2 regions of the Janthinobacterium sp. YR213 genome follow, and region 2 is predicted to be linked to the other one. Evidence: predicted binding sites of a transcription regulator. Region 2 holds the regulator's gene; the other holds the start of a gene.

The links. Region 2 encodes NrdR, which represses ribonucleotide reductase genes. Its sites were predicted from a motif close to CACNANATNTNGTG; they were not measured.
Region 1: the regulator NrdR is predicted to act here: its motif matches at 13,422-13,435, upstream of BLT98_RS11445 (ribonucleoside-diphosphate reductase subunit alpha).

What each region holds. Positions count from the first base shown of each region.
Region 1 covers NZ_FNDA01000002.1:505,897-521,839, reverse strand. Annotated here, with positions in the region: gene accC (acetyl-CoA carboxylase biotin carboxylase subunit) at 1-814, shown strand, start outside; gene prmA (50S ribosomal protein L11 methyltransferase) at 811-1,755, shown strand; gene BLT98_RS11485 (DUF3426 domain-containing protein) at 1,764-3,011, shown strand; gene BLT98_RS11480 (carbohydrate kinase family protein) at 3,023-3,961, shown strand; gene BLT98_RS11475 (YggT family protein) at 4,011-4,544, opposite strand; gene BLT98_RS29175 (hypothetical protein) at 4,798-5,793, shown strand; gene BLT98_RS28770 (hypothetical protein) at 6,306-6,635, opposite strand; gene BLT98_RS11465 (LysR family transcriptional regulator) at 6,694-7,614, opposite strand; gene BLT98_RS11460 (nuclear transport factor 2 family protein) at 7,736-8,065, shown strand; gene BLT98_RS11455 (SDR family oxidoreductase) at 8,062-8,838, shown strand; gene BLT98_RS11450 (ribonucleotide-diphosphate reductase subunit beta) at 8,924-10,075, opposite strand; gene BLT98_RS11445 (ribonucleoside-diphosphate reductase subunit alpha) at 10,194-13,157, opposite strand; gene ampD (1,6-anhydro-N-acetylmuramyl-L-alanine amidase AmpD) at 13,549-14,160, opposite strand; gene BLT98_RS11435 (sigma 54-interacting transcriptional regulator) at 14,138-15,202, opposite strand; gene BLT98_RS11430 (PP0621 family protein) at 15,314-15,574, opposite strand; gene ccsA (cytochrome C assembly family protein) at 15,571-15,943, opposite strand, start outside.
Region 2 covers NZ_FNDA01000006.1:69,239-85,181, forward strand. Annotated here, with positions in the region: gene BLT98_RS23975 (acyltransferase family protein) at 1-496, shown strand, start outside; gene BLT98_RS23980 (BrnA antitoxin family protein) at 639-923, shown strand; gene BLT98_RS23985 (cold-shock protein) at 1,179-1,382, opposite strand; gene BLT98_RS23990 (reverse transcriptase family protein) at 1,375-2,553, opposite strand; gene BLT98_RS28940 (hypothetical protein) at 2,576-2,782, opposite strand; tRNA gene BLT98_RS23995 (tRNA-Lys) at 3,272-3,347, opposite strand; tRNA gene BLT98_RS24000 (tRNA-Lys) at 3,437-3,512, opposite strand; gene ybgF (tol-pal system protein YbgF) at 3,580-4,338, opposite strand; gene pal (peptidoglycan-associated lipoprotein Pal) at 4,474-4,995, opposite strand; gene tolB (Tol-Pal system beta propeller repeat protein TolB) at 5,039-6,316, opposite strand; gene tolA (cell envelope integrity protein TolA) at 6,313-7,332, opposite strand; gene BLT98_RS24025 (ExbD/TolR family protein) at 7,381-7,821, opposite strand; gene tolQ (protein TolQ) at 7,837-8,526, opposite strand; gene ybgC (tol-pal system-associated acyl-CoA thioesterase) at 8,574-8,975, opposite strand; ZMP/ZTP riboswitch at 9,291-9,415, shown strand; gene glyA (serine hydroxymethyltransferase) at 9,527-10,774, shown strand; gene nrdR (transcriptional regulator NrdR) at 11,081-11,542, shown strand; gene pilV (type IV pilus modification protein PilV) at 11,772-12,341, shown strand; gene BLT98_RS24055 (PilW family protein) at 12,338-13,315, shown strand; gene BLT98_RS24060 (pilus assembly PilX family protein) at 13,328-13,984, shown strand; gene BLT98_RS24065 (pilus assembly protein) at 13,981-15,943, shown strand, end outside.

The DNA.
Region 1 (15,943 bases), on a different contig from region 2:
GAAGTACCTGGAAAATCCGCGCCACGTGGAAATCCAGATCCTCGCCGACGAACACAAGAACGCCGTCTGGCTGGGCGAGCGCGACTGCTCCATGCAGCGCCGCCACCAGAAAGTGATCGAAGAAGCACCAGCGCCGGGCATCCCGCGCAAACTGATCGAGAAAATCGGCGACCGTTGCGCCGAAGCTTGCCGCAAGATCGGCTACCGCGGCGCCGGCACGTTTGAATTCCTGTACGAAAACGGCGAGTTCTATTTCATTGAAATGAATACCCGCGTGCAAGTGGAACATCCGGTTACCGAGATGATCACCGGCATCGACATCGTGCAAGAACAGATCCGCATCGCGGCCGGCGAAAAACTGCGTTTCCGCCAGCGCGACGTCCTGCTGTCGGGCCACGCCATCGAGTGCCGCATCAACGCCGAAGATCCCTTCAAGTTCACGCCATCGCCAGGCAAGATCGTGTCGTGGCATGCACCGGGCGGTCCCGGCATCCGCGTCGACTCGCACGCCTACGCCGGCTACTACGTGCCGCCGCACTACGACTCGATGATCGGCAAAGTGATCGCTTACGGCGCCACGCGCGAGCAGGCGATCCGCCGCATGCAGATCGCCCTGTCCGAAATGGTGGTCGAAGGCATCAACACGAACATCGCCCTGCACCGCGAACTGATGATCGACGCGCGCTTTATCGAAGGCGGCACCAACATTCACTATCTGGAACAGAAACTGGCCGACATGCCGGACCTGGGCAAGAACCTGAATGGCGGCAGCCCCAGCATCGCCAAGAAGTCCGAAATCAAGGCGGGCGCATGAGCTGGACGGAAATCGTCATCGAAATCGCCCGTGACAACGCCGAGGCCATGTCCGACGCGTTGATGGAAGCGGGCGCCCTGTCGGTCTCGGTGGAAGACGCCGATGAAGGCACGGATGCCGAGCAGCCGCTGTTCGGCGAGCCGGGCATGGAACCGAAGGAAGCGGCGTGGGAACGCAGCCGCGTGGTGGCGCTGACGGACGTCGACGCCGACCAGGCCGCCATCGTGGCCGCTGCGGCCCAGGCCGTCGGCATGGCGGAAGTTCCCGCCTTTGCCATGCGCCCCGTCGAAGAGCAGGACTGGGTGCGCCTGACCCAGTCGCAATTCGCCCCGATTCACATCGGCAAGAATATCTGGGTCGTGCCCAGCTGGCACGAGGCACCGGACCCTGACGGCCTGATCCTGGAACTGGATCCGGGCCTGGCCTTCGGTACGGGCAGCCATCCGACCACGCGTTTGTGCATGGAATGGCTGGAAGCCAATCCGGCCCCTGGCAAGACCGTGCTCGACTACGGTTGCGGTTCCGGCATCCTGGCCATGGTGGCCAAGAAACTCGGTGCGCAAACGGTTGCCGGCGTCGACATCGACCCGCAAGCGATCGAATCGGCGCGCGACAATGCCGAACGCAACCAGTGCGAGATCGAATATTTCTTGCCAGACACGTTTGCCACTTCGGCACACGCCACGGCCAAGTTTGACATCGTCGTCGCCAACATCCTGTCTAGCCCATTGAAGTTGATGGCGCCGATGCTGTCGGGCCGTGTCGCCGATGGCGGCGCGCTGATCCTGTCCGGCGTGCTGGCACGCCAGGCGGAAGAAGTGGCCGCTGCCTACGCACCATTCATCCAGCTGGGTGTGTGGGCCGAGCAAGATGGCTGGGTGGCCCTGCATGGCCGCCTGGGCAGCACGCAAGCACCTGCGCCCCGCGCGGAAGGTGCATAAGCACAGCAATGGCCCTCGCCACCAAATGCCCCCATTGCAACACGATATTTCGGGTCGCTGCTGACCAATTGAAGTTACGTGGGGGCATCGTGCGCTGTGGCACGTGCAGGGAAGTGTTTGACGGCAATGCCGCGCTGATCGATCCAGCCGCGGCATCGCCGTTTTTAACGTCCGGCCCCGGCACTGCCGCTCCCCTGCCAACCAGTTATCCGGCCGACAACAGCCTGCCGTCCGCCACGGATGACGAACCCATTTATTCCCTCGACTTCGACACCTCGTTCGACCCGTTCGGCATCCTGCCGGAAACGGCGCAGCTCAAGGACAACGAAGACGATGGCGAACACATCGAGCTGGACCTCGACGTGGCACTTCCTGACGAGGCGCTGGCCGACACGCCTGCCGCCGCACCGCTCGACCTGCCTGAATCTGCTACAACACCGGCAGAGCTGCCCGAACCACCGTTGCCCCAGCCGATGGCGCCCTTCAAGCGCCGCCAGATCGATGACGCGCCCGCCTTCGCCACGTATTTGCGCGATAGCCGCCGCGAACCGAACCTGGAAACGGTGACAGCCCCGGCCGCTCCGGCATTGCCTGCCGCTGAAAAAGTCAGTCTGGACAAGCCCGCGCGCCGGGAACCCACGCTGGCCGACCATTCCTTCACGCCATTGCCCGCCGCCGCCGTCGCGCCGGATGCCGCCGAAGAGCAGGAAGAACCCATCCTGCCGCCGGCCGACGACGAGCCGGCCTTTGTGACCTTGGGCCGGCGCCGCGAACAGAGCGGCAAGGCCTTGCGCGTGGCCATGGCCATCGGCTCGGTTGTACTGCTACTTTTACTATTCCTGCAAGTGATGACCACCTTCCGCAATCCGCTGGCGGCGCAATTTCCGCAGTGGAAGCCGACCCTGGTCGCGCTGTGCAAGCTCAGTGGCTGCCAGGTCGACTTGCCGGCGCAAATCGAGGCGCTGGCTATCGAGCAAGGCGAGTTGCAGACCTTGAAGGACCAGACTTTCTCCTACGTCTCGCTGCTGCGCAACCAGAGCCGCAGCGTGCAAGCCTGGCCCAGCATCGAACTGATACTCAACGACGCCAATGACAAGCCGGTCTTGCGCCGCGTGATCGCGCCGCGCGACTACCTGCCGGCCACGATCGACGTGAGCACGGGGTTTGCGCCGCGCTCGGAACAAACCATCAAACTGTACTTTGCATTAGACCAGCTCACGGCGTCTGGCTACCATATCGCCATCTTTTACCCTTAACAGACACTATCATGACCAAAACATCGCTGATCTGCGGCTCGCTTGCCACCGACACCATCATGCAATTCCCAGGCCGCTTCGGCGAATCCCTGCTGGCCGACCAGTTGCACAAAGTAAACGTGTCCTTCCTCGTGCCCACCATGCGCACGGAGTTCGGCGGCTGCTCGGGCAACATCGCCTACAGCCTGAAAATGCTGGGCGGCGACCCGCGCATCGTCGGCGTCATGGGACAAGATAGCGCCGCCTACCTGGAACGCCTGCAAAAGCTGGGCATTTCCACCGCCAACATCCTCATCAAGGCCGACAGCTACAACGCGCAGTGCTTCGTCACGGCCGATGCGGACAATAACCAGATCAATGCCTTCCACCCGGGCGCCATGTCGTTTGCGCATGAAAACCCGATCGCCAATGCGGGCCCGGCCAAGGTGGCCATCATTTCGCCGGATGGCGACCAGGGCATGCTCAAGCACGCCGCCGACCTGGCCGGGCTGGGCATCCCCTTCATGTTCGACCCGGGTCAACAGTTGCCACGCTTCAATGGCGAACAGTTGATCGACTTCATCAACAAAGCCACGTATGTATCGGCCAACGATTATGAGATGGAAATGTTGATGGAACGCACGGGATTGACCCTGCCGGACATCGCCAGCCGCCTGGAAGCGCTGATCGTCACGCGTGGCGAAAAAGGGTCGGAAATCTATACGGACGGCAAGCGCATCGACATTCCTGTCGTGACCGCCAAAGAAGTGCTGGACCCGACCGGCTGCGGCGACGCCTATCGTGCCGGCTTGCTGTTCGGTATCACCAACGACCTGGGCTGGGAAACCAGCGGCCGTCTGGCCAGCCTGCTGGGCGCCATCAAGATCGCCACCCAGGGTGCGCAAAACCACGTGTTTACGCCGGAGAGCATCGCCGACCAGTTCGAAGCGGCGTTCGGCTACCGCTATTAATATGTAGTCCGGTCGGCTTGCGCCCAAGCGCCAGGCCGACCTTCTCGCATTACCTCACCACAATAATCATCCCCACCAGCACCTGCGCGATCTGCAGCAGGATCAAAGCCACCAGCAGCGACAGATCCAGGCTGCCGACCAGCGGCACCACCTTGCGTATCGGACGCAGCAGGGGCTCATTCAAGGCCCGTACAAACGGCGCCAGCGGCGCATGCGGGTTGACCCAGCTGAAGATGGCTTCGATGATCAGCAAGGCCATGAAACCGTAGAGTATCCATTGCAGGAAGCGTTGCAGCGACTTGAGCAGCACCACTTCGACAGGATAGCCGGAAATAAACAGCACCGAGCTGGCCAGCAGCACGATCAGGAAGGCGCCGATCAGGCTGGCCCAGTCATACCCGCCCACGCCCGGCACCACGCGGCGCAGGGGGCGCACCAGCCAGTCGGACAATTGAAACGTGAATTGCGCCACCGACGAAGGCGGCCGCACGCGCACCGCCTGCATCCAGAAGCGCAGCAGCAACACGCCGCCCAGCAAGGTGGCGATGGTATCAACGATCAATGTAAGGATAACGATCAGCACGACTAATTCTCCAAAAAAAAACCGCTGTGTGATTGAGTCACACAGCGGCGTGTTGCCTCATCCAGGCACCCGTATCGTTGGAATTACGATGGGCGGGTGCTGGTTGGGAATGGCCAGGCTGCAGCCGGAGCCAACACGGTTTTTGCTACAGGTGCGATAGGTGCCGATGGCTTGGCGACAGGAGCTGCCTTCTTCGGTGCGGCCTTTTTAGGCGCGGCCTTCTTGGCGGCTGGCTTGGCTGCCACGGCGGCTGGTGCCGCTGGGGCTGCTGCCGGCGCTGCTGCCGGTGCGGCTGCCACGACTGGCGCTGCGGCTGGCTTGGCGGCAGGTTTCGCTGCTGCTTTCGCTGCCGGCTTCGCGGCTACCTTGGCGGCTGGCTTGGCTGCAACTTTTGCTGCTGGCTTCGCTGCTACCTTGGCCGCTGGCTTCGCTGCAGGTTTTGCTGCAACCTTGGCGGCAGGTTTCGCTGCTGCTTTGGCTGCCGGCTTGGCTGCGACTTTCGCTGCTGGCTTGGCGGCAACTTTCGCTGCCGGCTTCGCTGCTACCTTGGCCGCTGGCTTGGCTGCAGCTTTTGCTGCCGGCTTCGCCGCTACCTTGGCCGCTGGCTTGGCTGCAGCTTTCGCTGCTGGCTTCGCTGCCGGTTTGGCTGCTGCTTTTGCCGCTGGCTTGGCTACCGCTTTTGCCGCTGGCTTCGCTGCAGCTTTTGCTGCTGGCTTGGCTGCTGCTTTGGCGGCCGGCTTCGCTGCTGCCTTGGCGACGACTTTTTTCGCTGCTGGCTTGGCTGCCGCTTTGGCGGCCGGTTTCGCTGCTGCCTTGGCTGCAGGTTTCGCTGCGGCTTTTTTCACTGCTGGCTTGGCTGCAGCTTTTGCTGCTGGCTTGGCGGCTGCCTTGGCGACGACTTTTTTCGCTGCTGGCTTGGCTGCTGCCTTGGCGGCCGGTTTCGCCGCTGCCTTGGCTGCTGGCTTCGCTGCAGCTTTTTTCACTGCTGGCTTGGCTGCTGCCTTGGCCGCTGGTTTTGCAGCGGCTTTTGCTGCTGGCTTGGCGGCCGGTTTGGCTGCGGCTTTTTTCGCTACAGGCTTGGCTGCTGCCTTGGCTGCAGGTTTCGCTGCCGGTTTTGCTGCTGCCTTGGCCGCTGGTTTCGCTGCGGCTTTCGCTACTGGCTTGGCCGCCACTTTTGCTGCAGGCTTGGCTGCGGCTTTGGCGGCTGGTTTTGCGGCTGGTTTCGCTGCTGCTTTGGCAGCTGGTTTAGCGGCAACCGTCTTTGCTGCGGCTGCCGGCTTCTTCGCGGCAGGAGCAGCCTTGGCGGCTGGTTTCTTTACTTCTGATTTCTTAGCGGCTGTTGCCATTTGTCTCTCCTTCATCTGAGATGAGAAATTTAAGCTACAAGATTTAAACCCGTCCGACCCACCACAGGGATAGGCCAGGCGAATTATTCATCGGCACAAACGGTCGTTTGCGCTAATGAATTCGGCACCAGCTGAACTGCTGCAACTCCTCACGTTTGCAGCACTTCAGCCATCGTCGGTGCCACCCTGCTTTATCTCGCAGCTGGTGGCAAAGTCTGAATTCGGTCATTCGTTTTCGATGCCGTGCGTTTTTTCGCTCCTCGCATCGCGCTCGCTACAACACCGATGCGTCAAATAAAAAACCGCCATGCCTGAAAAAATTCGGGCACGGCGGCAGACGAAAACGGTGTGGTTTTGTGCATATCCGTGTAAATCTGTATCCCTGTTTTGCGAGGTTTTTTCGCTACCGCGCTGGTTAAAAAACCCCGCATTCTAACGCTCGCATTTGCAATCTCATAAAGTACACGAAAACCTTGTCAATGCGCAACCGGCACGACACGTTTTCGCCCGCTTTTTTGCACGTTACGCGTGCTATCGCACAATCGCGCGCCAAATGCCGCCGCCAGCGTGTCCGGAAACGATATTTACTAGCTGTCTCGCGCGCATTGGCGCCATCAAAAAAATGCGTCGCGGCGCGCGCGATGCGGCGAAAAAATGGCCGCACTTTTCTGTGCCGCCGCATGCGATGCACATGCGCCGCCGCGCCGCTGCGCGCCACGAAAAAGCGGCTAACAAAAAGCGGCATGCGATGCCGCAGCCTGTCTCCAGAACGATGGCGGCGGGCTGGATAAAAACAGGCCAGGCTAGCGCGCGTCACCGGAAGACGCGAGCCGGGAGAGGGCCAGCGCAGTATCGATGAAGGCGCGCAGTTTGGGCTGGCTCTGGGTACGGGCAGGAAAATACAGGAACAATCCACTCGTCGGCGGCACGTAGTTTTCAAGCACCCGCAGCAAGCTGCCGCTTGCCAGGTCACCTTCGATTTCCACATCCGGCATATACGCCAGGCCCAGACCCGAGCGGGCGAAATCGGCGATCAGCGTGGTGTCGTTGACGACCAGGGGCGCGCCGGTTTCCACCAGAAATTCCTCGCCATCGCGCACGAAGCGCCAGCGGTGCAAGGCGCCGGAAGTGTGGAAGCGGTAGGCCAGCGTGTCGTGGCGCACCAGGTCTTCCGGGATCAGCGGCTGCCCTTTCCGCTCGAAGTAGCCGGGCGCGCCAACCACGGACCAGCGCAAGTCCCCCGTCAGGCGCACCGCCACCATCTCCTGCTCCACGGACTGTCCCAGGCGGATGCCGGCGTCGTAACCGTGCGCCAGCAGATCGACCGCGCCATCGTCGAGCGACAGGTCGATGGTCACGTCAGGATAGCTGCTGCGAAAACGCGGTATCAATGCGCGCATGACCAGCGCGCCCAACGCGCGCGGCACCGTCAGCCGCAGATGGCCGGCGGGCCGGTCGCGAAACATGGTCAGCGCCGCGAAGGCGTCATCGATCTGCCGGGTAGCGCCGGCCAGGCTGGCGTACAGGCCCGCGCCGGCTTCGGTGAAGGCGACATTGCGCGTATTGCGCTTGAAGAGCAGCACGCCATGCTGGCGCTCCATCACCTTGACCGCCTTGCTGACGGCCGTCACCGTCACGCCAAGCTGCAGTGCCGCGGCGCTGAAACTTTTGCGCTCGGCGACCGCGAGAAAGGTACGGATACCATCGAGAGAGTTATTTTTCATGCGCGCTCACGCAGCCAATAATGAACCTGAAGTTTAAAGCCTATCGCCGCTGCCATACTATTTCTCTGCAATTGAACGCCATATGATGGTCGCTCCCTACCTCTCCCCCAAAGGAAGCACCATGTCTCTCCTCATGCCGGCAATCGTCGGCGACTACTTTACCGCCGAAAACCATCACGATAGCGACGCCGTGGCGCAGTGCTTCTCAGCCGATGGCGTCGTGCATGACGACGGCCATGCGCACGCGGGCCATGCCGCCATCAAGGCCTGGAAGGAAGCAGGCAGCAAGCAGTACGGCGCCACCATCAGCCCCACCTCGGCCGACACCCGGGGCGCACGCTGCGTGGTCACCAGCAGCGTCAGTGGCAATTTCCCCGGCAGCCCGCTGGAGCTGCGCTTTGCCTTCACGCTCGCCAGCAACCGCATCCAGACCCTGGAGATCAGCGCATGAATACCGATTTCAAGGACAAGCGCGTGCTGATCACGGGCGGCACCAAGGGCATGGGCGAGGCGACGCTGAAACTGATGCTCGAGCGCGGCGCGCGCGTGGCGACCACGGCGCGCGCCGCCAGCGGCAGCTTGCCGGCCGGCGTGCATTTCATCACGGCCGACCTGCGTGCCCGCGCGGGAACCGACACGCTGATCCGGGAAGCGCTGGCCAGCCTGGGCGGGGTCGATATCCTGATCAATAACGTGGGCGGTTCGACGGCCGCGGGCGGCGGCGCGCTGGCCCTGGACGACGATGCCTGGCAAGACGCGCTCAATGGCAACCTGCTTGCCGCCGTACGCCTCGACCGCGCCCTGCTGCCGGCGATGGTGGCACGCCAATACGGCGTGATCATCCACATCTCGTCGATCCAGCGCAGCCTGCCGCTGTACGAGTCGACGCTGGCGTATGCGGCCGCCAAGGCTGCGCTGAGCAACTACAGCAAGGGATTGTCGAAGGAATTCGGCCCACAGGGCATCCGCATCAATACCGTCTCGCCGGGCTTCATCGAAACCACGGCGGCCCACGCGATGATACGGCGCTGGGCCGGCCACGCCGGCATCACCGAAGATGCGGCCCGCCAGAAGCTGATGCAGACGCTGGGCGGCATTCCCATCGGCCGCCCGGGCAAGCCGGAAGAAGTGGCCGAACTGGTTGCCTTTCTGGCCTCGGACCGCGCCGCGTCGATCCACGGCGCCGAGTATGTGATCGACGGCGGCACCATCCCGACCGTCTAAGCCCGCTGCAACAAGCTCGCCACATGGCAAAAGGCCCCGCATCCGCGAGGCCTTTGTGACATGACTGGTAACGCTATCGGCTGGCTTACTCCCAGTTCAGCGCGCCGCCGGTCTGGTATTCCGTCACGCGCGTCTCGAAGAAGTTGCGTTCCTTCTTCATGTCGATCATCTCGCTCATCCACGGGAATGGGTTTTCTTCCTGGGCGAACAGCGGCTCAATGCCGATCTGCTGCGCGCGGCGGTTGGCGATGAAGCGCAGATAGCCCTTGAACATCGGCGCATTCAGACCCAGCACGCCGCGCGGCATGGTGTCTTCCGCGTACGCGTATTCCAGTTCCACGGCCTTCATGAACAGGTCCTTGATCTCTTCGCGGAAGGCGGCCGTCCACAGCTGCGGGTTTTCCATCTTGATCGTGTTGATCAGGTCGATGCCAAAGTTGCAATGCATCGACTCATCGCGCAGGATGTACTGATACTGCTCGGCAGCACCCATCATCTTGTTCTGGCGGCCCAGCGCCAGGATCTGCGTGAAGCCGACGTAGAAGAACAAGCCTTCCATCAGGCAGGCAAACACGATCAGGGACTTCAGCAGCTTCTGGTCGTTTTCCACCGTGCCGGTGACGAACGCAGGGTCGGTCAGCGTGTTGATGAACGGGATCAGGAATTCATCCTTGTCGCGGATCGACTTGACTTCGTTGTAGGCGTTGAATATCTCGCCTTCGTCCAGACCCAGCGATTCGACGATGTACTGGTAGGCGTGCGTGTGGATCGCTTCCTCGAACGCCTGGCGCAGCAGGTACTGGCGGCATTCCGGCGCCGTGATGTGGCGGTAGGTGCCCAGCACGATGTTGTTGGCGGCCAGCGAGTCGGCCGTCACGAAGAAGCCCAGGTTGCGCTTGACCAGGCGGCGCTCGTCGTCCGTCAGGCCATTCGGGTTCTTCCACAGCTCGATATCGCGCTGCATGTTGACTTCCTGCGGCATCCAGTGGTTGGCGCAGCCGGCCAGGTATTTGTCCCACGCCCATTTGTACTTGAACGGCACCAGCTGGTTGACGTCCGTCTTGCCGTTGATGATGCGCTTGTCGTCGGCATTCACGCGGCGCGCCACTTGCTCGGCGTTCGCTTCGGACGGCTCGGCACCTGCCGGCAGGTTCAATTCGGTATTTCCCAGTGGCGCTTGCTGCGCCGGACGCGGCACAGCTGCCGACGTGGTTTCATCATCCCAAGACAACGACATATTCTTCTTCCTTTCCATGCCGGCGAGCCGGCGATCCGCAACAGGCCCGTTGTATCGGACAATGCGGACATTGACAACATTGAATCAGCCCGGCCGTGCCGGGCTGACAACTAAAATCTTACTGGCAGGCTTCGCATTCCTCAAAGCCATCGTCACCCGGACGCAGGTAGCAGGCTTCGCCATCGGCGTCGTCCGCTGCCGCTGCCACTACCGGCGCCACGGCCACTGCTGCTGCCGCCACGACGGCTGCCTGGGCGCTGGTTTGTGCACTTTGCGCGCTGGCCGACATGCCGCCGTCGACTGCCACGGCGTTCAGGGCGCCCGTCTTGGAGGTCGATTTCTCCATGTGGGTAGCGGCGATGGTACGCAGGTAGTAGGTGGTTTTCAGGCCACGCAGCCATGCCAGCTTGTAGGTTTCGTCCAGTTTCTTGCCCGATGCGCCAGCCATGTAGATGTTCAGCGACTGGGCCTGGTCGATCCACTTCTGGCGACGCGAAGCCGCTTCCACCAGCCAGCTTGGCGACACTTCGAATGCCGTGGCATAGATATCGCGCAGGTCTTGCGGGATGCGGTCGATCTTCACCAGCGAGCCGTCGAAGTACTTCAGGTCCGAGATCATGACTTCATCCCACAGGTCGCGCGCCTTCAGGTCGCGCACCAGGTAGCCGTTGATTTCGGTGAATTCGCCCGACAGGTTCGATTTCACGTACAGGTTCTGGAACGTCGGCTCGATACAGGCCGAGACGCCGATGATGTTCGAAATCGTCGCCGTCGGGGCGATCGCCACGCAGTTCGAGTTGCGCATGCCGAACTTGGCGATGCGTTCGCGCACCGGAGTCCAGTCCATGGCCGACGAGGAATCGACTTCCAGGTAACCGCCGCGCTCTTCGGCCAGCAGTTTGACCGAGTCTTGCGGCAGGATGCCACGGTCCCACAGCGAACCTGCATACGATTCATAGCGGCCGCGCTCTTCGGCCAGTTCCGTCGACGCCAGGTAGGCGTAGTAGCAGACTGCTTCCATCGAGGTGTCGGCAAACGACACGGCGGCGTCCGAGGCGAACGGGATGCGCATCATGTGCAGGCAATCCTGGAAGCCCATCACGCCCATGCCGACCGGACGGTGGCGCATGTTCGAATTGCGCGCCTTGTCGACGGCGTAGTAATTGATGTCGATGACGTTGTCGAGCATGCGCATGGCGGTACGCACGGTCTTGGCCAGCTTGACGTGATCGAGCTTGCCTTCCTTCATGTGCGCCGGCATGTTCACGGAACCAAGGTTGCAGACGGCGATTTCATCGCTGCTGGTGTTCAGGGTGATTTCCGTGCACAGGTTCGAGCTGTGGACGACGCCGACGTGCGACTGCGGGCTGCGGATGTTGCAAGGGTCCTTGAACGTGATCCATGGGTGGCCCGTTTCAAACAGCATCGACAGCATCTTGCGCCACAGGTCCAGCGCGGCGATCTTCTTGAAGACGCGGATTTCGCCGGCGGCGGCCTTGGCTTCATAGCCCAGGTAAGCCTGTTCGAAAGCCTTGCCGACCTTGTCGTGCAAGTCTGGCGTGTCCGACGGCGAGAACAGGGTCCATTCGCCTTTTTCCATGACGCGCTTCATGAACATGTCGGGAATCCAGTTCGCCGTGTTCATGTCGTGCGTGCGGCGGCGGTCGTCGCCCGTGTTCTTGCGCAGGTCGAGGAATTCCTCGATATCCATGTGCCAGGTTTCCAGGTAGGCGCAGACGGCGCCCTTGCGCTTGCCGCCCTGGTTGACTGCCACGGCCGTGTCGTTGACCACTTTCAGGAACGGCACCACGCCTTGCGACTTGCCGTTGGTGCCCTTGATGTGGGCGCCCAGGGCGCGCACTGGCGTCCAGTCGTTGCCCAGGCCACCGGCAAACTTGGCCAGCAGCGCGTTGTCCTTGATGGCGTCGTAGATGCCTTCCAGGTCATCCGAGACGGTGCTCAGGTAGCACGACGACAGCTGCGAGCGCAGGGTGCCCGAGTTGAACAGGGTCGGCGTCGAGCTCATGAAGTCGAACGAGGACAGCAGGCTGTAGAACTCGATGGCACGCGCTTCGCGGTCCGCCTCGTTCAGCGCCAGGCCCATGGCCACGCGCATGTAGAACGCCTGCGGCATTTCGATGCGCACGTCCTGGATGTGCAGGAAGTAGCGGTCATACAGGGTTTGCAGGCCGATGTAGCCGAATTGCAAGTCGCGGTCGGCCACGATGGCTTTGGCCAGGCGTTCCAGGTCGAAGCTGGCGAGTACCGGGTTCAGCAGCTCGGCGGCGATGCCCTTGGCGATGTATTGCGGGAAATACGTCAGGTATTCGGCGGCAGCGGCCGCTTGCGGCACTTCCTTGCCGAACACTTCCTTGCGCACCGTGTGCAGCAGGATGCGGGCCGTGACCTGGCTGTAGGCCGGGTCTTTTTCCATCAGCGCGCGCGCCGCCAGGATGGCCGACTTGTGCAGCTCTTCGACGGGCACGCCGTCGTACAGGTTTTTCACTGTTTCAGCCAGGATGGCGTCGGCATCGACGTGTTTTTCCAGGCCGGCGCAGGCGGCGTTGATCAGGTCGCGCACTTCCTGCATGTCCAGCAGGCGGCGCACGCCGTTGTCGGTGACGTTCAGCTGGGGCGCGGTGACTTGCGCGGAGGCGCCTTGCGCTTCCTTCTGCAAGCGGCGCTCTTCCATGTGCTTGGCGCGGTACAGCACGTAGGCACGCGCCACGTCGTGTTCGCCCGAACGCATCAGCGACAGTTCCACCTGGTCTTGCACGTCTTCGATATGGAAGGTGCCGCCGCCCGGATGGCGGCGCACCAGCGCGGCGACGACGCCGTCGGTCAGTTGTTCCACCAGTTCGCGGATGCGTGCCGAGGCTGCGCCCTGGCCGCCGTTAACGGCCAAAAACGCCTTGGTCATGGCGATGGCGATCTTCGAAGGCTCAAATGCCACCACCGCGCCGTTGCGGCGGATGATGCGATAGTCGCCCAATGCCGCGCCCGTGCTCGCCACGCTGTTGGCCGCGCCTGGCGCTGGCGATACTGGCGTTGGATGGATGGAAATATCTTGTGGTGATTGCATTGAAGCTCCCGTTGTCAGCTAAAGTCAGCCTGCAGTTTTGCTGCCGCGTGTGTTGTTGAATAGAACGCCCGATGGTCAGGGTTTCTTCAGGTATTTGTTGCTAAATAGTAAATTCATAGTGCATAAAACAGCTCAGTATCCATCTCGCCACACCGCACTGCCCGGCTGGCGCGAAACACGATCAAGGGTGATAAACCGCCAGTTCCAGTGCTTTATCAGCAATCCGGATAGCTTTGACAATAATTCTGAAAACGTCTGTGATGGCACTAGATATAGTCTTTACATCCAACTTCTGCACTAATTGTAGTACCCATCGAAGGGTGATGCAATAGTTTTCCGGCATCCGCCAGCGTAATTTTTTGTCTTTTCTTATACGATTTCGGTTGACTTTTCAGGGCATGGATGGAAAGCCCAATTCCCGCGAAGTAAGCGCTAACGCAGGCTGCCCGCGCAAGGTTTCCAGCCAGCATACTTGGTAAAAATGCCAGTCAAAAAACGGTCCCGGATCCGTCTTCCTTCCCGGCGCGATATGCTCGTGGCCGCGCACCTGGGACAGCCCGTAGCGCGCCGCCAGCGCCACCGTCAGCGCCGCCAGGACATGGTATTGCCGCCGCTGAAAGGGCACATCGTCCGCGCCTTCCATTTCGATACCGATGGAATAGCCATTGCACTGCGGACGTCCCTCGAAGGTGGACGCGCCGGCATGCCAGGCACGTTTATCAGCAGAAACATATTGCAGCAACGCACCATCGCGCCGCACAAAAAAGTGCGCCGAGACTTGCAAGCCACGCAGGTCGGCGAAAGAAGGATCGGCATTATAATCTACCCGGCCCGTAAACAAGTCCGACACATGCGGTCCGCCAAAGTGGCCGCCCGGCAAGCTGATGTTATGGATCACCAGCAAATCGACTTGCGCGCCGTCCGGTCGCGCATCGTAGTATTGGGAGTCATAGCGCAGCGCGCCATCGCACCAGCCGTCTTCATCTATCGTCCATACGCTCATCAAATAGGGCTTCCTGTATCGTCAATTTCTGCATGCGGTAACGCAACTGGCGCACGCTCAGGCCCAGCTGGCGCGCCGCCCGCGCGCGGTGGTAGCGCGCCTGCACCAGCGCCAGCAGGATCATGTCGCGCTCGGCCTGGCGCAAATACATGTCCAGCGGCAAGACGGGGGGCACGCCATACGCCGCCATGCCGGGCAGGCACAGTTGCCGTTCCGGCAAGGCCGGCGGCGCCCGCGACGGCATGCTGCCCGCCGCCGACGGCAAGGCCAGCCCCTCGAGCGCGATCACGCCGCCGTCGGCAAAGGCCAGCGCCCGCTCCAGCACGTTTTCCAGTTCGCGCACATTGCCGGGAAACGCATACGCGGCCAGGGCCGCCAGCACGGGCGGCGCCAGGCTCACGGCCCGGCGCGGCGACAGGCGCGCGAGGATCACCTCACATAATACCTGCAGATCGCCGCGCCGTTCGCGCAGCGGCGGCAGTGCCAGCTCGATCACATTCAGGCGGTAAAACAGGTCCTGGCGAAACGTCCCGGCCGCCACGCCGCGCCCCAGGCCATGCTGGCTGGCGCACAGGATGCGCACGTCGACGGCCTCGTCAGTACTGCCGCCCAGCTTGCGCACGCGGCGCTCCTGCAGCACGCGCAACAGTTTCACCTGCATGGCCAGCGGCAGGTCGTCGACTTCGTCGAGCAGCAGGCTGCCGCCGTGGGCTGCCTGGAACAAGCCCTGGCGTTCGTGCAGCGCGCCCGTATAGGCGCCCGGGCGGCAGCCGAAGAATTCCGCTTCCATCAGCGCTTCGGGAATGGCGCCACAGTTGACGGCGATAAACGGGAAGCTGGCGCGCGCGCCCTGCGCATGGATGGCGCGCGCCGCCAGTTCCTTGCCCGTGCCCGATTCGCCGCGGATGGCCACCGGCGCGCCACAGCGGGCGATGCGGCCGATCTGCGCGCGCAGCGCCTGCATGGGCAGGGAGTTGCCGCTCAGTTGCGGCGCCGGCGGCATGCCGGCGCCGGTGACGGTCTGCGGACTGGGACGGGACATGGGAGCGCGCCTTTCTGCAATGGCGGCGACGAACCGCCTGCTGCAGATGCTACGCCGGACGGATGCCGGAGGACGTTACGATACGGATGAGCAACGCGCGCCGGCACGCCCTTACAAGGTGGCGTGCGCGTGGCTGCAGTAATCGTGGCCCTTGGCCTGCACGTTTTCGGAGGCCGGGTAGTACACGCCGCAATGGGCGCAGCACAGCATCAATTCGGCATCAGGCAATTCCTGCGGCCGGCCCGGCGGCGCAAACGGATTCGGCTGCTGTTGCTGCTGCGCGCGGGCCCGTTGCTGCATGCTCCGGATCTTGCTGCGGATGGCGAACAGCACCAGGAATACCAGCGCCAGCCAGAATAAAACACGTGTCATGCGAATCCTCGGTGTAAAACCACTTCCAGTACAAAACGGCTGCCGACATAGGCCAGCAGCAAGGTGGCGAAACCGGCCAGGGTAAAACTCAGGGCCGTCTTGCCGCGCCAGCCGCGAAAGCGGCGGCCTGCCAGCAGCGCAGCAAACAACAGCCACGACAGCATGGTAAACACGGATTTGTGATCCCAGTTCAGGGCCTTGCCAAATAGTTGTTCGGAAAACACGATGCCCGACAGCACGGTCAGGCTCAGCAGGATGAAACCCAGGCCGATCATGCGGAACAGCAGTTTTTCCATCGTCAGCAGGGCTGGCAACTGGTCCAGCGCCGTGCCGATGAAGCCGCGGCTTTCGCTGCGCGTATGCAAACGC
Region 2 (15,943 bases):
CTGGGACAATTGGGCGCCATATTTCTTCGGCAGCTATGGCCTTGGCATGCTGGCCTGGTGGGCCAGCGATCCGGCCCGCAAACCCGGCGCCATGACTGCACTTATGACCATGGCCGCCGTGCCCGTCCTGCTGGCCCTGGCCATCGATTACCGCAGCCGCATCGCGCTGGCCCTGATCGTCGCCTGCGCCCTGTTCCTGTTCGGCCGCGCCCGCACGCCATCCCAGGGCGCTGCTTGGAACATCATCAACACCCTGGGCCGGATCTCGTATGCCGTGTTTCTCGTCCACTTCCCCGTCAGCCTGCTGGTGAATGCCTTGTTTGTCACGTATGTACCGCTCGAGCCGGAATGGCAAGCGCTGGGCATGCTGACAGCCTGGGGCGCCAGCCTGGCGGCCGGCGCCGCGTTTTACCGCTGGGTGGAGGTGCCGCTGGGGCGGGTGATGGGCAGCGTGGTGGCGCATCTGGCGGGGAGGTCGGCGTTGGCGTCGCGTTAAGGGTGGCGATCTAGCTGCTCCGGTATTGCCTTTGGCTCAAAAATGGGGCCGGCTGTTTCTATTATTTGTTATTACAATAAATAATTAGAATCACTTTTAATGCCGCTAAGTTGATGAAGGCAAATGAACGCGAAATCGACAAATACAAGCAAAGCCTGGGGGTGATTCAGACGATGCGCCTGAGCTTACGGACGGTTTTTTTGAGCAGGGCGTCTGGCAAGCTGGGGACAAGCCCGTTTCCCGTCCCGAGGCGCGACAGGAACTAGTACGGCGTCGCGGCAGGCCTACTGGCACTGGCGGCAGGGTCAGCACGACCATACGTTTCGATGCCGAAATTCTCGATGCATTCAAGGCCACCTGCGATGGGTGGCAACCGCGCATGAGTGATGCGTTGAAGGAGTGGCTGCGGGCTCGGCGGGTGAAGTGACCTATTGCCTGGGCTAGCCTAGGTTGAGATCGTCTGCGAAAGGTGGGGCTACCCCTGCATTTCCTATAATTGGGTGGCACAGGCCACTGCCATAAAGATGGCTGTGTAGCAGGTATCGGAGATATTAACGGAAATGAGTGTTAGTCGCAGACAATAAATACTGACCATACTAGTATTTTGCTTGACTGCCCCGTAGTATTTTGCAGACAGAGGAAAAGCAGAGCTATCCGCAATAGATTTTCAAATTTTCTTATATCATGTTACTAAAATGACATTTTTTGCTCGATTAGGTTTTTCTTCGCTAATTTCAAAATTAACGAGAGCGCCAACTAAAACTGCTGCGCCTTGATGGTGAGATTTAACATCTGTCCAATGGAAAAAAAGTTCTTTACCTTTTGGTCGTGTGATGAACCCAAAGCCCTTTAGTATGTCAAAATTTTTTATTCTGCCTTCATTCATGATAGCTGGATAATAGATGTAAAGGTTTTATCGGTTTTAGTGCTAAATCTAATCTGTACGCAGTTTTTTTATCGGTTCTTCGAATTATGCTAATTTTGTGCTTGTACTTATAATATTTTTTAGCGTAGTCTTCATCCCCGTGTTTTTTTGTGTGTGATTCACCGTACTTAATGAATCGTCGACAAAGGGAAGCTATTTTTTTCAATCTTGCGGGACTATACGTGGGTTTTATTCCTCTAAGTGATAGTCGGTGGATATCGGATTTCTCTTTGTTTAACCTACTATATAATGCGACTAATCCAGAAGTTGATCCATGTGCCTTGTGGTATTTAACGTCGGTAGTCGCAACATCTGCCATTCTATTGAGTGTGTAAACTTGCCGGCCAATTGATTTTATAGTTTCCTTAGGAAGCTTGACTATATTGTTTTCGATGACCAATCCGGTAACAATCGTTTTCTTCCCAGAATTGGATGTATTTGTTACTTGATATTTCTTTTTGTTTATTTTTAAACTTTTCGAGTCAAGTAATTTTTTTACCTGCTCGTATATAAAGGTTTTGTTTCCGGAACTTATTGGTTTCTCTGAGCTAATTGTTATGTCGTCAACCAAACGAGAATAGCGCAGTTTTTTGTCCGTAAATAATTTTACCAGCTTTGGTTCTTGATCATAGAAAACCAAATTGGCAATATAAGGACTTGTTGGCGCACCTTGAGGAATGCTGCCATTTAAAGTTGTTAGCTTTACCAGTAGATCAGAAACGTCATTTGGAAATTTTAATAAATATTTAAATACAAGCTTCACATACTTTGCTTGTATTGATGGAAAAAATGAATCAATATCGAAAGCCATTACTTCGTTTGCATTTGAATGAAATTGTGCATTTCTTACAAAGTCACGTGGATTTTCTATATCTTTAATTGATCCAAATAAATACGTTGGAAAAATGCAGTTGCAGAAAATCCTACGTATAATTCTACGTTGAACTATCTTAAGTTCTTTGACTGGATCGGATATTGTTCGAAAGTCACCATTTTTTTTGGGGATTTCTGAAAGTGCGTAAAAATTCTCTGGATTTTTTGCAACTTGATATAAATATGCCTCAGACACATTAAGCATTTTTGCCAATTTAGAAATGCTTCCTATCGGAGGATGTGAGTAGCTAATATTCATAATTAAAGTTGACGGAGTGTTGTTAAGACAAATTACTAAGCAGATTCATCAAAAAATCTAGACTTTCTCTGATTAGAGCATTGACTATTAAACGAAAGAACAGTCGTAATAGGTCTTCACCTACTGTTTTTTTAAGCCCCAACCACGCCTGCCACGCAAATTGTTTGGCTTCCGGCCAAACAATGCGGTTAATACGAGATTGCTTGAGTTTTGTGATTAATAGATTCACGGAAATTTCCTTTCAGGGGTTGAGCCTATCCAGAAGTGGATAGGTCGCCTAGCCTTCAGAATCTATTTTTGACTAATGGTGAGGTGTAACCTGGTTGGGGCGAACTCCGTCACTTTTATCGTCTTACTACTGTTGTTATAAGGCGCCGGGAATTTGTGCCACATGCGGCGCGCGATGCGCGTCGCATGCAGGCCAACGTCCCGGTAGAGATATCAAGTGATATCGTTGAATCCCGGAAATAAGGACTCAACTTGGACACCAAGTCAATCTCAGCAATACTCGTATACTTTTTAAAGAGCGAAAACACGGCAGCAGAACATTTTATCCTGTGCTGTAATATTAATTTAGGGAAAATATATTGTCAAATATATTTTTAAAATATGCAACTCAACAAGTTGGAGTGTGGTGGATTTGTTGTGTGTGTAGGGAAGGGGTATTGTGCTGAAAACAAAAAAGCCAACCGCGAACGGTTGGCTTCTTCATAGTATTTGGTAGGCCGTGCGGGATTCGAACCTGCGACCAACGGATTAAAAGTCCGCTGCTCTACCAGCTGAGCTAACGACCCAAAAACTTTTTACAACAACTTCGGTAACACTGTGCCGTAAAAAAATGCTTGCTATAACAACTCGCAAGCAGATCAGTACTGCGTATTCGTGGTAGGCCGTGCGGGATTCGAACCTGCGACCAACGGATTAAAAGTCCGCTGCTCTACCAGCTGAGCTAACGACCCGAAGAAGAAAGATTATAGGGGGTGCCCGGGATTCTGTCAAACCTAACGGGCAACTTTTTCCTCGCTTTTACTTTTTGCCGCCCCGTTCCTTGGCCGCCTGGGCCGCGCTGGAGTCCGGGTAGCGCGAGATCAGCGCGTTCAGCGTCTTGGTCGCGTTCGGCTTGTCTTTCAGCTCCGTGTAGCAGCTGGCGATGTTGAGCATGGCATCGGCCGCCTTCGGGCTGTCCGGGTAGTTCTTCAGTACTGCCTGCTGGGCCGTGATGGCGCTCTTGCAGTCGCGCTGGGCGTAATAGGCGTTGCCCAGCCAGTATTGCGCGTTGGCCGCGTAGGCCGATTCCGGATAGCGTTTCACGAAGCCGTCCAGGGCCGTGACGGCACCCTTGTAGTCGCCCGACTTGAACAGGCCGAACGCGGATTCGTATGCGCTTTGCTCGGAGACGCCCACGGCCGCTTCCTGGCCGTCGATGGTGACCTGGCGCGGCTCGAGCTTGCGCAGGCGCGCGTCGATGTCGGTGTAGAAATCCTTCTGGCGCTTTTGCACATTCGCCAGGTCGTTGCCCAGCACTTCGATCTGGCCGCGCAGGCGAGCGATCTCTTGCATGGTCTGGTCGTGCTGGTTGATCAGGCTCAAGGTGCTGGTCTTGTCCGCCTTGGTGTCGATGCGGCTGTTCAGGTCGCGCGCCATGGCGTCGACCTTGGCGCGCAGCTCGAGGATGGCCTTGCGTGCTTCGTCGTCGTCGAACAGGGCGGCGTTGGCGTGCAGGGGCAGGTAGGCAAACGCGGCCATCAAGGCGGCGGCGACGCCGGCTTTCGAGAATGTCATCATGGGTCGGGCTTTCAAAGGTTACGCAAAACATGCAAACGGGGCGCCGGGCGGTGAATCACCGCGCTGCGCCCCATTATTATGCCTATGACTGGCCAGTTAGGTAAGCGTCAATGCTGCGGCGCTCACCCCTGAACATCAATAAACGATGTCAGCGCGGCGGTTTTCTGCCCATGCTGCTTCGTTGCTGCCTTGAGCTTTAGGCTTTTCTTTGCCCAGCGACACGGCTTCCATTTGGCCTTCTGGCACGCCCAGGGCAGCCATCGACTTGCGCACGGCTTCAGCACGTTTCTGGCCCAGGGCCAGATTGTACTCAGCGCCACCGCGTTCATCGGTGTTACCTTGGATCAGGATCTTGCGGCTAGGCGTTTTCACCAGGTAGCCAGCGTGGTTTTGCACGACTGGGGTGTCCGCTTCGCGCACGACGTACTTGTCGAAGTCGAAGTAGATGCTGCGGTTAGCCAGCACGCCTTTTGGATCGTCCAGTGGATCGACCGATGCGGTCGTCACTGGCTGAACTTGACGGGTGTCAACTGGAGCAACGACTTTTTCAGGAGCGCGCTCAACCACTGGGGTTTCTGCGACTTTGACTGGGGTGCTGCAGGCGGACAGCAGGGCTGCGGTAGCGGCGATGAAAGCCAAACTTTTAAAGTTACTCATTTTTATTCTCCGGGTCATGGTTAAAGGTGAAACTGTACAGCATTTACTTCATAAAAGGACCCCAGGTGGGCTCCTTGATATTGCCAGCTTGCGTAGTCAAACGCTGTTTGACGCGGCCATCCACCGATACCACTGCCAGCGACTTGCGTCGTCCGGATTCGGTCGCGTACATGATATATTTCCCGTTGGGCGAAAAGCTCGGTGATTCGTCGTTGGCGGTGTCCGACAGGCGCAGTTCCTGGCCACTAGCCAGGTCGAGCGCGTAGAGCTGGAAATTGCCGTCGCGACGGGAAATATAAGCGAGTGTCTTCCCGTCGGATGAAATCCGCGGGCTGATGTTGTAGGAGCCGCCAAACGTCACGCGCTTGGCTTCGCCGCCGCTGACCGACATGCGGTAGATTTGTGGTCCGCCGCTGCGATCGCTGGTGAAGTAAATGCTTTGGCCATCGGCCGAGAATTGAGGTTCCGTATCGATGCCGCTGCTGCTGCTGACGCGGCGCAAGCCGCTGCCGTCGGCATTGACGGTGTAGACCTGGGTATGGCCATCGCGCGACAGGGCCACGGCCAGGCGCGAGCCGTCCGGGCTCCAGCTCGGCGCCGAATTGCTGCCTTTTTCATTCGACACGATGGTGCGCTGGCGCGTCACCAGATTTTGCACGTAGACAATCGGCTTTTTCTTTTCAAACGACACATACGCGACCTTGGTGCCATCCGGCGACCACGATGGCGAAATGATCGGCTCGTTCGAGCGCAGGGCAACCTGGATGCCTTCGCCATCGGCGTCGGCCACTTCCAGGCGGTACTCGCGGCCCGATTGCGTGACGTAGGCGATGCGCGTGGCGAACGCGCCCTTGACGCCCGTCAGCTTTTCATAGATGTCATCGGCGATCTTGTGCGCCAGCAAGCGGTTGAACTGCGGCGCGGCCGCATTGTTCATGCTGGAGATCTGGGCGCCCTTGATGGTGTCGAACAGCTTGTAGCGCACGTCCAGGCGGCCATCGGCCATGCTTTGCACGGTGCCGGCCGCCAGCGCGTCGGCGCCGCGCGACTTCCACTGTTCGTAGCTGACGGGCGCCGTTTCCGATACGGGCGCATCGGCGTCGATCAGCTTGAACACGCCGCTGCGCGCCAGGTCGGCCTTGATAATGCCAGACAGCGATTGCGGCGCCGCCGATTCATTGACGAAGCTGGCGACAGCCACCGGGATCTGGTTGCTGCCGATCCCCGTAATCTCCACGCGCAGCTGCGCCTGGGCGCTTGACGCTCCCAGCACCAGGCTGGCGCAGAGCACGACATAGCTCATTTTTTTCATGGTCATCATTTAGGCAAATCCTTCATCTCGAATATGAGTTCAATCTCGCGTTCCACGGTGCCGTCTTTTTTCTTCGGCAGTGGCGACGATTTATTAATGGCGTTTTCCACCGAGCTGTCATACGCCGGCAGGCCGCTACTTTTAATCTTTCGGACCGAAATAATTTCCCCAGTTGGCAGTTGCTCGATCTTGAACACGGCGCGCGGGTTGCCCGGCACGTCCGTGCTACCGCTGTACGCGATATTGCTCTTGATCTTGCTCGTCAGGGCAGCGACATAGCCGCTGTCCTTGCGTGGCGCGGTCGCTTTCGCGGCCGTGCCCGTCGTGCCGGCGCCCGCCGCACCCGTGATGCGGCTCATTTCCGCGGCGCGCGCCTTGTCGGCGGCTTTTTTCTCTTCCGCCGCTTTTTTCGCCTTGGCGGCTTTTTCCGCCGCCGCTTTTTTCTCGGACAGTTCTTTCTCGGCTTTTTCTTCCGCCGCCTTTTCTTTCTCTTTGGCTTCCTTGGCTTTCTCCAGCTTGTCGGCCTTTTCTTTTTCCAGCTTTTCAGCCTTGTCTTTTTCTTTCTGCTTCTGTTTTTCCAGTTCGCGCTTTTCTTCCTCGCGTTCCTTCAATTCCTGCTTGCGGCGTTCTTCCGCTGCCGCTTTGTCTTTTTCTTCCTTCAGCTTGGCCTTCTTGCGCTCGAGGGCGATCTCAGCCTCGCGCAGATCGACCTTCGGCTCGGGCGCTGCCACGGGCGGCGGTGGCGGCGGAGCCGGCTGTTCCACTTGCGGTTCCGGCGGCGGCGCCGGTGTCGGCTCCGGTTCCGTCGCCACGTCAGGCGGCGGCGCGGCCGTCTGCACTTTCATATCCCACACTTCCGCTTCGACGGCGACAGGTTCCGTATTTTGCCAGTGTACGCCCACCCACAGGAAAAACAGCAGCCCAAGGTGCATCGCCAGCGCCAGGCCCAGCGAGGGCCAGCGGCTGCGTTCGCGCGGCACGCTGTAGGGCTTGCCGAGTACATGGTCGATTTGTTTGTTCTGCAAAGTCTAGTCTATCTAAAAACGGTCAAGTCTGGAAACAGGGTGCTGCGCTTACTTGGTGGCCAGGCCGACGCGGGTAATGCCCATCTTTTTCGCTTCCGAAATGAGCTGGATCACATCGTCGTACTTGCTTTCCTTGTCGCCCGCGATCATCACGGGATAGTCGGGATTGCTTTCATGCAAACCGCGCAGCTTGCGCAGCAGGGCGTCGCGGTTCGGCTCCGTTTCCGGCGACAGCTGTTCCTTGCCGATGACGCCGATCGACAGCGAACCATTCGGTTTCAGCACGATCTGAATATAGTCATCGGGCGGTTTGGCCGACTTTTCCGCGTTGGGCAAGTTCACCACGCTGGGATTGTTCGACGACGGCATCACCATGAAAATGATCAGCAGTACCAGCATCACGTCGATATACGGCACGACGTTGATCTCGGACTTGAACTTGCGGCCACGGCCACCGCGCATGCCGCCGCTATTGAATGAGGAACCCATGGACGCTGCTCCCTCTTAGCGCGACTGGCGCTGCAGGATGTTGGAGAATTCCTCGACGAAGCTTTCGAAGCGGATCGCCAGACGGTCGATGTCATGCGAAAAACGGTTGTAGGCGACGACGGCGGGAATGGCCGCGAACAGGCCGATGGCGGTGGCGATCAGCGCTTCGGCAATGCCGGGCGCGACGGCGGCCAGGGTGGCTTGCTGCACGTTGGCCAGGCCGCGGAAGGCGTTCATGATGCCCCAGACGGTGCCGAGCAGGCCGATGTACGGCGAGACTGAGCCGACGGAAGCGAGGAAGGCCAGATGCGATTCGAGCACGTCCATTTCACGCTGGAACGCGGCGCGCATGGCGCGGCGTGCGCCGTCGAGCACGGCGCCCACGTCCAGCGCTTCGCGCGAACCGTAGGAAGCCTTGCCCTTGATGAATTCGCCCATGCCGGCGTCGAAGATGCGGGCCAGCGCGCCGCTCTGGTCGCGGTTGCCGCTGGCGTTCTGGTGCAGCGCATGCAGGTTGCCGCCGGCCCAGAAGCTGCGTTCGAATTCGATGGTTTGCTTGCGCGCCTGGCGCACGGCAAACATCTTGCGGAAAATGTAGGTCCAGCTGGTCAGGGAAATCAGCAGCAGCAGGGCCATGATCAGTTGCACGATCAAATGGGCATTGGAGATGAGCGCGAGGAAAGAAAGATCTTGTGTAACGTTCATTGGCTGGCAGTCTGTTGGGTGAATTGTCCGGGAGTGGCGGGTAGGGCTCAGGCGGCGCGCATGCGGGCCGCGACTGCATCAGGCACGGCGCGCGGGCGCAGTGCCGAATCGACGCAGCCGATCTTGACGCGGGCCGTATTGAGCAGGCGGTTGCCGCACCAGGCTTGTTGCAGGAAAACGATGGAGGCGCGCCCCATTTTTTCTATGCTTAAGGTTAATCTTACCGTGTCATCGAGCCTGGCTGGCGCATGATAGTCGGCGTTGACGCTTTTGACAACGAACATTGCATCGTGCTGCTCCAGCAATTCCTGCTGGCCCACGTCGATGGCGCGCAGCCATTCGGTACGCGCGCGTTCGAAGAATTTCAGGTAATTTGCGTAATAGACGATGCCGCCGGCGTCGGTGTCTTCATAGTAGACACGTACGTTCCAGGTAAAGACTGAAGGCATGTTTATTGCGCCAGTAGTGAGATTGAGCAACATTTTACGCGATTTTTCTTCTTGTGACTGTGGGCGCTTGCTGGAAAGCCATGCAAAAGCTGCATATAAGTTGCACCGCAGCATTGTAAATCCGGCGTGTGCAATGGCAAGCTTCGTAACATACGCTTACATGCCATGGCCAGGTTTAAGTTCAGCTTAAAAGCCGCAGTCATGCCCCGGGGCAGCTTGTGGCCGCACCCTGGCTGGGGTGGCGCGCGGCGATTATAGCCGCACGGTTGCATTCCTTGCTCAATTTGGGCACTTAACTTACAATTTGGCTTCCATTACGTCTCACGTGACTGGCGAAAAGTCGGGCGATCTCCATGAATGGCGATCGGCAAACCGGCGAAAGGTGGGCATCCACCGGGAAACGTGAGATTTTTCATCAGCCGTTCGCCTGGGTAGCCACTATGGAAAAGCACGAAGAGGCTGCCTGTCCAATGTTGTTATTCACTTAACGCCGGCTCCCCTCATTCGATCCAACCTGCCAGTACAAGCACCCTCATACTTGGAGTTTTTACATGTTTGCAAAAGATCACAACCTCGCCAACGTCGATCCTGAATTGTTCGCCGTCATCCAAAAAGAGAATACGCGCCAGCACGACCACATCGAACTGATCGCGTCGGAGAACTACACGTCGCCAGCCGTAATGGAAGCGCAAGGCTCGCAGCTGACGAATAAATATGCCGAAGGCTACCCAGGCAAGCGCTACTACGGTGGCTGCGAATACGTCGACGTGGCCGAGCAACTGGCCATCGACCGCGTGAAACAGCTGTTCGGCGCCGAATGCGCGAACGTGCAGCCGAATTCCGGCTCGCAGGCGAACCAGGGCGTGTTCTTCGCCATGCTGAAACCAGGCGACCTGATCATGGGTATGTCGCTGGCCGAAGGCGGCCACCTGACCCACGGCATGCCGCTGAACATGTCCGGCAAATGGTTTGACGTCGTCTCCTACGGCTTGACGGCGGAAGAAGACATCGACTACGAGGCAATGGAGCGCCTGGCCCGCGAACGCAAGCCGAAACTGATCATCGCTGGCGCGTCGGCGTTCTCGAAAAAGATCGACTTCGAACGCTTCAGCAAGATCGCCAAGGAAGTTGGCGCGTATTTCATGGTCGACATGGCCCACTACGCCGGCCTGATCGCCGCCGGCCTGTACCCGAACCCGGTGCCGTTCGCCGACTTCGTCACCTCGACCACGCACAAATCCCTGCGCGGCCCGCGCGGCGGCATCATCCTGATGAAGGCCGAACACGAAAAAGCCATCAACTCGGCCATCTTCCCTGGTATCCAGGGCGGCCCGCTGATGCACGTGATCGCCGGCAAGGCCGTCGCCTTCAAGGAAGCGCTGAGCCCTGAATTCGTCGAATACCAGAAGCAAGTGATCAAGAACGCCGACGTGCTGGCGAAAACCCTGATCAAGCGCGGCCTGCGCATCGTGTCCGGCGGCACCGAATCGCACGTCATGCTGGTCGACCTGCGCGCCAAGAACCTGACGGGCAAGGAAGCCGAAGCCATCCTCGGTTCCGCGCACATCACCTGCAACAAGAACGGCATCCCGAACGACCCGCAAAAGCCATTCGTCACCTCGGGCATCCGCCTGGGCAGCCCGGCGATGACGACGCGCGGTTTCAAGGAAGCGCAAGCGGAAGAAGTGGGCAACTTGATCGCCGACGTGCTGGACAATCCGCATGACGCCGCCACCATCGAGCGCGTGAAAGCGGCCGTGAAAGTGCTGGCCGACGCGCACCCGGTATACGCAGCTTAAGAGCCTGTTCCGGTGAAGGAATACATCTACAGCAGACAGCCCCTCGGAAGCGGGTACTGCGTTGCTCGTCGTAGCATGGCTAGTCATGCGTCCTCCTCGCGCCTTGTCCGCGCGACCGATGAGCAATCTGCTGCAGACGCTCCTTACCGGAATAGTCGCTAATTATTTGTCCAGAATGTGTCATACGGAGTAAGATTCTGTATGACACATTCCAGTCGTGCCCAAGGGCGCCCGGAGTGATTCGGGCGCCCTTTGTACAAGGGCGGCGATTTCCCGTAATTATTACTATAAAGTTGTAGCCAGCCCATGAAATGTCCATTTTGCCAGCACGGCGACACCCAGGTTCTCGATACGCGCGTATCGGAGGAAGGGGATGCCATTCGGCGCCGCCGCCGTTGCGGCAAATGCGACAAGCGTTTTACCACGTACGAGCGCATTGAACTTATCATGCCGGCCGTCGTCAAAAAGAATGGCAGCCGGACGGAGTTCGCTGCGGATAAGTTGCGCGGCAGTTTGATGCTGGCCTTGCGCAAGCGTCCCGTCGCGGCCGCCTCCGTGGATACGGCCATCGCGTCCATCCAGGAAAAACTGTTGACCAGCGGCTTGCGCGAAGTCGATTCCGGCTATATCGGCGAACTCGTCATGCAAGAATTGAAGCGCCTGGACAAGATCGCCTACATCCGCTTCGCCTCCGTCTACAAGAACTTCGAAGACCTGGCCGAGTTCCAGGATGCGATTGCCGAAGTGGGACAGGCACGCAAGCCCTGACGTTCACTTCGCCGACAACGGGGCTACTCATGCGCCCCGTTTTCACCACGCCAGCGTTCGCCTGGCAAGCGGCCTGATCAATTCAACGCTGTTCTTCTCACCTTATCGCCGTCCTGTTTGCGCTAGCGCAGATCCGGTTTTTTGCGCGCGCCTATCTTGTAGCTGGGCCGCCTGTTCTTGCGACTCTTTCTGCGGAAGGGAGTAGCGCATGCGCAATGGCGGTCGCACTATGTTTCCTGCGGGTGGCAGCAGCCTCGTCGAGGTGCTCGTGTCGCTGCTGCTGTTGGCACTGGGCCTGCTCGGTGCCAGTATCCTGCAACTGAATTCCCTGCGCGCGCGCCATGAGTCGGCGTTGTTGTCGGCGGGCGTGCAACTGGCCGCCGGCATGGCCGAGCGCATGCGCGCAAACAGCGTGCTCATGAATGGACCCGATGCGGGCAATCCCTACCTGAACGTGGCCTATGCGGCGGCGGACGGCGCCGACGCTGGCGGCGGTGCGCCGGACTGCTTCGGTGCCGCCGCCTGCGGTGCGGCTGAACTGGCGCAATTCGATATCGCCGAATGGAAGCAATGGCTGCATGCGGCCTTGCCCGGCGCGCGTCTGCACATTTGCCGCGACCTCGCCGCGTGGGACGCTGCCGCCCAGGGTTTGCACTGGGCTTGCAGCGGCGGCAAGGGGGCGCCCATCGTCATCAAGCTGGGCTGGCGCGCCCGCCTGTCCGATGGCTCGTCCGCGGAGAATGCGGCAGGCGAGTCGCTGCCCAGGCTGGCATTCCAGCTGGGCGGAGGCGGCGCATGAAGCGCGTGCATATCGCGTGGCGCCGGCAGCGCGGCATGAGCCTGGTCGAATTGCTGGTGGCCCTGTCGCTCGGCGCGTTGCTGATGTTGGCGGCCAGTAGCGTGTTGCTGGCCGCCAGCGGCAGTTATGGCGACCAGTCCTCCAGCGCGCGGCTGGATGACAACGGCCGCTATGCGCTCGATACCATCGCCCGCGCCGTGCGCCAGACGGCGTACGTGAACTGGGATAGCAGCGCCGCGCCCGTCGACCATGCCGATGACGACAGCGCCAATGTGGCCGGGCTCGACGCGCGCAGCCTGGGCAAGAGCAGCGAAGGCATCAGCGGCGCGCTGCCCGGCGCCCTGCATGGCAGCGATGTGCTGGCCTTGCGCTATTACGGCACCGGCAAGGAAGAGGGCGGCGACGGTTCCGTGCTCAATTGCGCGGGTTTTGGCGTGGGCGCCGCGCAAACGGAGGCGCAGCGGGGCTGGAGCATTTTCTATGTAGCGCAGGGTGCCGATGGCGAGGGGGAATTGCGCTGCAAATACCGTGGCGCGAACGGCTGGGGCGCGGATGCCATCATCCGCGGCGTCGACGCTTTCCAGGTGCTGTATGGCCTCGACACGGATACGCCGGCCGACGGCGTGGCGAACCGCTATGTCAACGCCAGCGCGCTCGACGCCTACGATGCGGCGCTGGTGCTGGTTGGCGCGGACGCGGCCGCGCGCCAGCGCGATTTTCACCGGCGCACGCACTGGAAGCGCGTGGCCAGCGTGCGCGTGGCGCTGCTATTGCATGGCGAGGCGGGCCAGGCGGACAAGATGGCGGAACTGGGGCCGGCGCAGTTCGATCTGTTCGGCAAGGCGTATGCCGAGGCGCACGGCGCCGGGGACACGGGCGTGCGCATCGCGCGCGCGTCCTTGCCCGCCGCAACGCGCTCCCGGCTGCGGCAACTGGCGCAGACGAGCATCATGCTGCGCAACGGGCCGGCCTAGGCGGGCGGCGCGATGGCTGGCGTGGGCGTCCGCTGTTGCGTACCTTGTCGTGCACTTCGTGGGCGCCGTGGCGGCGCCACCCTCGTGTATGTGCTGTGCTTGCTGGTGATCATCTTGTTGCTGGGCATATCGGCGGCGCAGATGGCCTTGCAGGGCGAGAAGGCGGCACGGGGCGAGCGTGACAGGCAGATCGCGTTTCAGGCGGCGGAGGAGGCATTGGTGGATGCGCAGAACGATATCGAAGGCTTGCCCGGCGCACCGGGGCGCAGCAGCCTCTTCGCGCCAGGCAGTGCGGCAGGGTTTGCGGACGGCTGCGGCGAAGGGGGGACACTGGGCCTGTGCCTGCCGGCAGCCCCGGGTGCGCAGGCACTCTGGCTGAGCACTGACCTGGGTGGTGACGAAGGGGGCAGCCGCACCGTGCCGTACGGCCAGTTTACGGGCGCCGCCATGCAGACGGGGCAGGGTTTCCTGCCATCGCGCCGGCCCCGCTACCTCATCGAATTGCTGCCGTTTCATCCGCCCGGCGCGCAGGCCACGGCAGTGGCAGGCGGCCTGGCCACGGAAAGCTATGTGTACCGCATCACGGCCATCGGTTTTGGCGCGCAGGAAAGCACGCAAGTCGTGCTGCAAAGCTATTACCGCAAGCAGGCGGCTGGAGCGGGGCCATGAGGACTTTGCCGTCCGCTTTCTCGTCCGCGCTGCGCTGCTCCGGCTGGGCCGGGCTGCTGGTGGCTGGCCTGATTTGCAGTAGTGTCCTTGCCGCCGCTCCCCCAGTGACCTTGGCGCGGGCCGACGCGGGCTTGCACGGCGCCAGGGTGCCGCCGAATCTGCTGCTCAACCTGTCCCTTACGCACGCGGCCGCCGCTGCCGCATATGGCGGCGACTATGCGCCGCAGCGCGAGTACCAAGGTTATTTCCATGCCCGCATGTGCTACAGCTATCCGTATCGCAGCAAGGACGGCGTCATGCTGCCGGACTTGCGCGTAGCGACCGCTTACTTCTCCGTGCTGAAACCGGCCGATGCGCTGCACGGCTGCGGCGGAGACAGTTTCAGCGGCAACTTTCTCAACTGGGCCAGTGCCAGCATGCTCGACATCGTGCGCTATGCGCTGACGGGCGGCGACCGCGTCATCGACGAGGTGCGCAAGACGGTGCTGCAGCGCGCCTATTTGCCCAATGCCGACAGCCCCATCGACTTTTTTGCCCACCCCGTTTTTTTCCCGCGCAAGGTCTTGCAGACTGGCGTGGCGGCGGCGACACCGTTTGCGTTGGCGCAACTGGCCATCGTTTCTTGCCGTAATCGCCTGTTGTTCGGCGACGCCAGTTTGCCTCCGGGCGGCAATTGCGACGCGCCTGGGGCCGCCGCCACGCACGGCGTGTTCCTCGCGCGCGTGCGCGTGTGCGACGCTGATGAGGGGCCGCTGCGCGACGACTTGTGCCTGGCGTATGGCAAGAACTACAAGCCGGTGGGCGCCGTGCAGCGCCATGGCGGCAGGGTGCGCGTGGGCGTGTTTGGCCATTTGAATGGCCTGCCTGCAAGCGCTGGCGCCGTGTATGGCGGCGTGCTGCGCGCGCCGCTGGCCCACGTGGGACAGCGGCGCTGGATGGCGCCCGACTTTATGCCGCAAGACAATGCTGGCGCCGAGTGGCATCCCGCCACTGGCGTCTATGCGGCTCAAGCTGGGGCCCAAGGCGCGAGCCCTGGCGGCGGGGTGACCGCTTACATCAATGGCCTAGGCCGCGGCAACGCCGGGCATCCCGGCGCGTACGCCAGCGCGGCGCCGCTGGCTGAATTGCTGTACGAATCGCTGCGCTATCTGCAGGGGCGGCAAGCGAGCGCCGTCGTGCCACCCGCTACGGCACCGCCTGCCATCGACGACGGCTTGCCGGTCGTGACGCAATGGAGCGACCCGCAAACGGCCAGTTGCCAGCGTCACATCGTCGTCAGTTTCGGCGATGCGGGCATGGCGGGCGACCGCTACGTGCCCGGCAACGTTCCGGCGACTCCCGCATCAAACGGCGACCGCGCCCGCGCGCCGGACAGTTTTGCGCCGCCACCGTTCGATGCGATGGCCTGGACGCATGCGGTGGGCAGCCTGGAAAGCGGTGGCGCGCAAGGCAATCCCGCGCCACGGCCCGAACTGGCGGCACTGGAATTGCTGGCCGAGGGGGCGGGCGGCGCCAGCTACCATGCGGCAGGACTGGCCTACTGGTCGCATGTGCAGGCACTGCGTCCTGGCGGCAAGAGCGACGGCATGGCGAAGGTCGAGCACTATGCGGGCGACTTGCGCCAGGGCGACCCGGCCGGCGAATCGGCCGCCACTCCCGCCGCTACGCCCTTGTTATTGGCGGCCAAGTATGGCGGTTTTCTCGATGCCAATGGCGATGCCAACCCCTTCAAGAGCGCGGCTGGCAGCGCGCTGAACGAGTGGAGCCTGGACGGCCGCTGGCCCGCCCACTACCTGCCCGGCAGCGATCCGGCCGCCCTGATCGGGGGACTGCGCGCAGCCTTTGCGGCCGCCGACAAGGGCAGCTTGCCGGCGACGCTCGCCGGGCCGGCCCTGATGGCGCTGGCCAGCGGCACGGAAGAGGCATACTGGTTCCAGACGCAGATGCGCCTGGCCGATG